2 regions of the Pseudomonas sp. GW822-FHT04H02 genome follow, and region 1 is predicted to be linked to the other one. Evidence: riboswitches for the same ligand, from Rfam matches in the RefSeq annotation. Region 1 holds a riboswitch; the other holds the start of a gene.
The links. A riboswitch is a leader RNA that binds a small molecule or an ion and turns the genes downstream of it on or off. The one in region 1 is predicted to bind cobalamin.
Positions count from the first base shown of each region.

Region 2: linked by a shared signal. The riboswitch ahead of AC1RMG_RS05130 (TonB-dependent siderophore receptor) and the one ahead of cobO (cob(I)yrinic acid a,c-diamide adenosyltransferase) in region 1 are both predicted to bind cobalamin.

Region 1 is NZ_JBXAMM010000003.1:327,475-330,877, forward strand. It holds gene AC1RMG_RS13750 (cobyrinic acid a,c-diamide synthase CobB) at 1-1,321, opposite strand, end outside; gene cobO (cob(I)yrinic acid a,c-diamide adenosyltransferase) at 1,332-1,943, opposite strand; cobalamin riboswitch at 2,025-2,257, opposite strand; gene AC1RMG_RS13760 (hypothetical protein) at 2,429-3,010, shown strand; gene AC1RMG_RS13765 (PQQ-dependent sugar dehydrogenase) at 3,081-3,403, shown strand, end outside.
Region 2 is NZ_JBXAMM010000001.1:1,114,866-1,118,268, forward strand. It holds gene AC1RMG_RS05130 (TonB-dependent siderophore receptor) at 1-1,923, opposite strand, end outside; cobalamin riboswitch at 2,034-2,238, opposite strand; gene AC1RMG_RS05135 (NAD-dependent epimerase/dehydratase family protein) at 2,600-3,403, shown strand, end outside.

The sequences.
Region 1 (3,403 bases):
CGGCTAAAACCGGCTGAACAGGCGCGCCCGGCGCAAACAACGCCGCCACCGCCGCCGGATTGGACGGGAAATAGAAGTGCACGTAAGAGGCCGTCATCCGCCCCTGGCGATACACCGCTTCCGCGCCGCGCCCGCCGTTGGGGCTGAGCCCACGAGCGATGGGCAGCAGCTCGGTGCTGGTCAGGGAATGGTGATAGGTGTGGCCGCGCAGACTGCCTTCGGGCAAATCCACCGCCTGCAAGGCCAGTGCCGCCAGGCGCTTCTGCATTACCGCATCTCCGGGCAGCAGGCCCAGGAGCTCGGCACGCTGGCCTTCGACATCGGTCAGGGAGTCCAGCAGGTAGAGCATGCCGCCGCACTCGGCGAGCAGCGGCTTGCCGGCCGCGTGATGGGCACGAATGGCCTGCAGCATGCTGCTGTTGCGGGCCAGGGCCTGATGGTGCAATTCGGGATAGCCGCCGGGCAGGTACAGGCTGTCCGCGTCGGGCAGCTGGGTATCGTGGATCGGCGAGAAGAAGCTCAACTGCGCCCCCATGGCTCGCAACAGATCGAGGCTGGCGCCATAGGTGAAGGCAAACGCCTCGTCCCGCGCCACGGCAATCCGCACGCCCTTGAGCAGTGGCGCGCAAGCCACCGGCGTGGGTGCAGCAAAACTCACCGCTGGCGGCAGTTCCACCTGGCAACTGCTGGCCAGGGCCTCGGCGGCGGCATCCAGGCGCAGGTCCAGATCATTCAGCTCGCTGGCCTGCACCAGCCCCAGATGGCGGCTGGGCAGCTCGATATCGGTTTCCCGGGACAAGGCGCCATACCAGCGCAAGCCTTCCGTCAGGCTGCCTTCCAGCAACTGCGCATGGCGCAGGGTACCAACCCGGTTGGCCAACACCCCGGCAAACGGCAGGTCCGGCTGGTAGCGCGCCAGGCCCAGAGCCAGGGCGCCGAAAGTCTGGGCCATGGCGGTGCCATCGATCACCCCCAGCACCGGCACGCCGAAATGCCGCGCCAGATCGGCGCTGGAAGGGGTGCCATCGAACAGGCCCATGACCCCCTCGATCAGAATCAGGTCGGCCTCTCCCGCCGCCTCCCAGAGCAGACGGCGGCTTTCCTGCTCGCCCACCATCCACATGTCCAACTGGTACACCGCGGCACCACTGGCGCGCTCAAGAATCATCGGGTCGAGGAAATCCGGGCCGCACTTGAAGACCCGAACCTTGCGCCCCCGGTTGCGGTGCAAGCGGGCAAGGGCCGCGGTCACCGTGGTCTTGCCCTGGCCGGAAGCCGGTGCGGCGATCAACACTGCCGGGCAATGACGAACATCAGTCATGAATTCACGCTCACAGCTCGACACCTTTCTGCGCCTTGATCCCGGCCTGGAAGGCGTGCTTGACCATGCCCATCTCGGTCACGGTATCGGCCAGCTCGATCATCTCCGGCTTGGCGCCGCGACCGGTCACTACCACATGCTGCATGGGCGGACGGGCCTGCAGGTCACTGAGCACCTGATCCAGGTCCAGGTAGCCGTGCTTGAGGGCAATGTTCAGCTCGTCGAGCACCACCAGGCCAATATCCGGGTTGCTCAGCAACTCCCTGGAAACCGCCCAGGCGGCTTCAGCAGCAGCAATATCGCGCTGGCGATCCTGGGTTTCCCAGGTAAAGCCTTCGCCCATCACGTGAAAGCGCACCTGCTCGGGGAAACGCCGGAAGAACAGTTCTTCGCCGGTGCTGTTACGCCCCTTGATGAACTGCACCACGCCACACTGCATGCCGTGGCCCATGGACCGCGCCAGCATGCCGAAGGCCGAGCTGCTCTTGCCCTTGCCGTTGCCGGTCAATACCAGCAGCAGGCCGCATTCGTTGGGCGAGTTGGCAATGCGTTCATCGATCACGGCTTTTTTGCGCAACATGCGCGCCAGATGGCGCTCGTCACGATCGGGGGATTCACTCATGGGGCAGCTCTCCGTTGGGGCTGGGGAACGGGGGGCAGGGAAAAGGAACAGACGGCGCTAGCCTGGCATCGCCCACCGTGATGCCGTTGGATGGATCAGGCCGGTCTCCGGGCTCATGAGCGGCATGGCTGCCGGACTGCGCGCCTTCCCGTGTCATTGACACAGTGGCGTCAGGCGCAGTCTTGACTCATCTACCGTTGCGGGGGCAGCGCCGGAATCGTCGTCGGCTCCATCACTGGAACAGACCCTGACCGGCTTCCCTGTTTCACTCTGTCGGCCACCGGCCACAGAGCACCTGAAACAAGTCGCGAAGGTTAGAGGGTTGGGGGTGGAGCGTCAATTAAAGCCGGCCGTCGCCCCCGGCACAAAACTGCACTGCATCAATAAACTGACGCCAATCTTGTGCCACACTCAGAGCAATGATATCAAATAGCCACTTTTCAGCGCCCCAGGCGCCAACCACACAACAATAAGGGGTGAGTTCGATGCAAGGCATGATCATCAGCAATCCGAAGCTGGAATTCCTGCGCCCGATGCTGGAACGCTGGTTCGATTGCATCGATCGCTACAACGCGGTTCGCGGCGATAACGAAACGCCCTACTGGTTCGACGAGCAGGCCAATCTCGGGCTGCTCAGCGCGGCGGCCTGGATGGCCGAGATGGTCAGCCTGGAACACAGCCCCAGCAGGAAACAGCAGGAAGAAGGTGCGCGCAACGCCCGCACCGACCTGTACCTGGCCACCAAGGAAGAGCGCGCCTACATCCACGCCACCCAGCGCTGGCCAAGGGTCAACAGCCTGAACCTGACCCAGGCACTGCTGGACGTTGCCCAGGATGCAAGAAAGATCAGCTACGCCAGCGACCTGAGACTGGGTTGCCTGTTCGTTGCCCCACAAAAATCCCAGCACAGCGCTACCCCGGAAGAGCTCCAGGACATGCTCGACGAACTGCAGAAGGAGCACTGCTGCGCCGTGGCCTGGTACTTCCCCTACGCCTATCGCAAGCTGCACAACGAGACCGGCCACTACCACCAGGGCGTCGCCGTGCTCTTCAAGGAGGCCCGCTGATCGGGCGGAACCATCGACTGGCTATGCTTCTCTATGACTACGACGTCCGTGCACTCATAGGGAAATTCGCATGCTCAAGCTTCAGCACAGCCTACTGATCGCCATCGCCGCCAGCCTCGCCGCCTGCGGCGAAACTTCCAGCCTGCAGGTGTCCGACGGCACCGGCCCCAACCCCAAGCTGCCGGAACCCAACCCGACGCTGATCCCCACGGTCAACATCGCCCCCGCCATCGGCTGGCCGCAAGGCGCAAAACCCCAGGCCGCGGCCGGCACCCAGGTCAAGGCTTTCGCCGAGAACCTCGACCATCCACGCTGGCTCTACGTCCTGCCCAATGGCGATGTACTGGTGGCGGAAACCAACGCCCCGCCCAAACCGGATGACAGCCAGGGCAT
Region 2 (3,403 bases), on a different contig from region 1:
CAGGCCCATGCCGGCTTCCAGGCTCGGAGCCAGGGCCTTGTTCAGCCACAGGTTGGCGGTGCGTCGCGGCACGTTGGTGGGGCGATTGCCGGCCCGGGACACCGCTTTGCCAGAGACCACCTCATCGAAGTCGTCGTACTCGGCACGCACCACCGAGGCGTTGGCCGAGACTTGCCAGCCGTGATCCAGGGCCAGCTCCAGCGAGGTTTCCAGGCCGTCGGCGGATTGCTGGCCGACCTGCTGCGCCAGGCGGGTCACCGGATCGGTGGTCAAGAGCTTTTTCTTGACGATGTGGTAGGCCGCCAGGGTCCATTCGCCACGGCCGTTCCAGAACTGCTGCTTGAGCCCGAACTCGGTCTGCTTGGCTTCGGTCAGGTCCATCTGCAACTGGCTCGGGTTGAGGCTGATCAGGTTGCTGACCCCGTCTTCACTGGTGGAGTACTGGCCGTACAGCGACAGTTGATCGGTGACCGCGAACACCAGGCCGGCGCGCCAGTTGCCGCCGGTGAGGCTGCGATCGGTGCGGGTGCCGGCGCGCAGATCACTGCGATCGATATGGTTCTGGTCGCGGCGGATGCCGGTCACCAGCGACCAGCGCTCCGACAGTTGCAGGCGGTTTTCCGCAAACAGGGCGAAAGTGCGGGTGCTGCTGTCGGTCTGGGGCGAGAAGGGCGAGCGGCTCTGGAAGTAGCCCGGTGCCGGGTTCCACGGGTCGATATAGTCGCTACCGATATCCTTGTAGGGCGAGTTGTTGGCCACGCCGAAGCGAATCCTGTTGTACTCCAGGCCGACCACGGTCCTGCTGTCCAGGCCGAACAGCGAGTGGTTGAAGGTGAAGCTCTGGCGATCGCCGATCTGCTCCTGATCGTGCTTGATCTCCAGGTAGTCGCCGCGCAGCAACTGCTCCCGGGAGCTGACCCAGTTGTAGGCTTCGGCGTTGCGCCAGTGGCGGCGGCTCTTGATGTAGTAGAGCTGGTTGCTGGCGCTGAGGTTGTCGCTCAGGGTCCAGTCGGTGTTGAGCCGGGTCCATTCGTCGTTGTAGCGCTGCACGGCGTTGCGCAGGTTGTAGTTCTTGGCCCGCAGGCTGTCGCGGTATTGGCCGGCAATCAGCGGCGTGCCGAAATAGCTGGCGGGTTCGCTTTCACCGCGTTCATGGGCCAGGGTGAAACCGAGGTCGTCGGTGGCTTGCCAGCGTAGCGCCGCGCTGAGTGCCAGGCTGCGTGACTGGCCCTGGTCGACCCAGCCATTGCTCTGCTGCTGGTTCAGGGTCAGGCGGTAGCTCAGGGTGTCGGTCAGCGAGCCGCCGCTGTCCAGGCCCAGTTGCTGGCGATCATGGGAGCCATAGCCCAGGCGCAGGCGGTTGTGGATCTCACCGTCGAAGGGCTTCTTGGCAATCACGTTGATCACCGCGCCGGTGGCGCCTTCCCCGTACAGCACCGAGGCCGGGCCGCGGATCACGTCGATGCGCTCGACCATCCACGGGTCCACCGGGAAGGTCTGGCTGCCGGCGCCGGTGTACAGGCGCGCGCCGTCGAACAGGGTCATCACCGAGGAGTGCCCGGTAAAGCCGCGGGCCGACAGTGCGGTATTGCCGTTGCCCGGGGTGGCGATGCTGGTGATGCCGGGGGAGCGGGTGACGGCATCCTGCACCGTGAGGTTGTTGCGGTTGCTGATGGCGTCGTTGCCCAGGCTGCTGGTGCTGGCCGGAGTCTCCAGGGCCGTGAGGTTCAGCCGCGAGCCGGCGGGCAGGGGCGTGTCCAGAGAGGTTTGCGGGGCGCTGGAGACTCCGCTCACTTGGGTCTCGGGCAAGACCAGGGAGGTTTTCTGGTCAGCCAGTGCCAGGGCCGGGTAGGCCATGCAAGGCAGGAGGGTGAAACACAGCGAGGGGCTCGCCAGGTGTTGCAGCAAGGAGGTGCGGGACATGCGATTCCTACTACTTGTAAGGAATGAATGAATCCCGGAGGGAACAACGCATAGGGAATCGCGGGCAGCCGCGCCCACGAAAACCGGACTGCGCCCGCCCACCGCGGGGTTGTCAAACGAAGTTGCAGGCCGGTCTCCGGGCTTGCGAGGGTCATGAGGCATTCACCTTCCCATGCCTTGGCACAGTGGTCTGTCGAATGCTTCGCTCGCTTACCGTTGCGGGGGCAGCGCCGGACTGATCATCGAAATGACGCACCGGCTTCCCGTTTAACCCCATGCACGGCGGCATGGGACACCTGAAACTGGCGCGCATATGAGCACTGCCGAGCCCTTGCGTCAATGGCATGTGGCCAGCTACGGCGGCGGTTTCAGCGCTTTATGCCAGGCAAGTCAATATATTGACCTATTTTTCCTGGCGCTTAAATAATCAACAAATATCGACGCATTATTGACGATTTTGCTTTTCTGACCCAGTATGTCGGCGCTGAGCGATTGATTATCTTGAGTTTTTTTTGACGCCAAAGCGCTGAACTCTGCTCCGAAAATAGGCGAAACAGCCTATGGCGCAGAGCAGCCACTAAAAAATGACGGCCAGGATGGCAAGTAGCCAGGGCTGATCCGTTGGCTGTGCTAGCTTCAGACGGCGTAGCCGCGATATTTCTCTTTGGAATGATCTATGTCTGCCGAACGGATACTGGTTACTGGGGGCGCTGGTTTTATCGGTTCTCACCTCGTGGATGCACTGCTGGCCAAGGGTTATGCGGTGCGGGTTCTGGACGACCTTTCCACGGGCAAGGTCGGCAATCTGCCCATGGGCGATGCTGGCCTGGAACTGCTGGTGGGGGATGCCGCCGATGCGGCACTCCTGGCGGATGCCGTTCAGGGCTGCGATGCCGTGGTGCATCTGGCTGCTGTGGCGTCGGTCCAGGCTTCGGTCGAAGACCCGGTGGCCACCCACCAGAGCAATTTCATCGCCACCCTGCGCCTGTGCGAGGCGATGACCGCGGCCGGTATCCGCCGCGTGGTGTTCGCCTCCAGTGCGGCGGTCTATGGCAATAACGGCGAGGGCACGCCGATTGCCGAAGACACCCCCAAATCTCCCCTCACGCCCTACGCGGCGGACAAGCTCGCCAGCGAGTACTACCTGGACTTCTACCGCCGCCAGCATGGGCTGGAACCGGTGATCCTGCGCTTTTTCAATATCTTCGGCCCGCGCCAGGACCCTTCATCGCCGTACTCCGGGGTGATCAGCATTTTCAGCGAGCGGGCCAAGGCCGGGCGGCCCATCACCCTGTTCGGCGATGGCGGGCAGACCCGCGACTTCGTCTATGTCGCGGATCTGGTGAAGATCCTGGTGCAGGGCCTGGAATGCCCCGCGCCGGCAGCCGATGCCACCAATGTCGGGCTCGGCGGGGTGACCACCCTCAACGATCTGATTGGCGCCCTGCAGCAGATCAGCGGCAAGCCGCTGCAGGTGAGC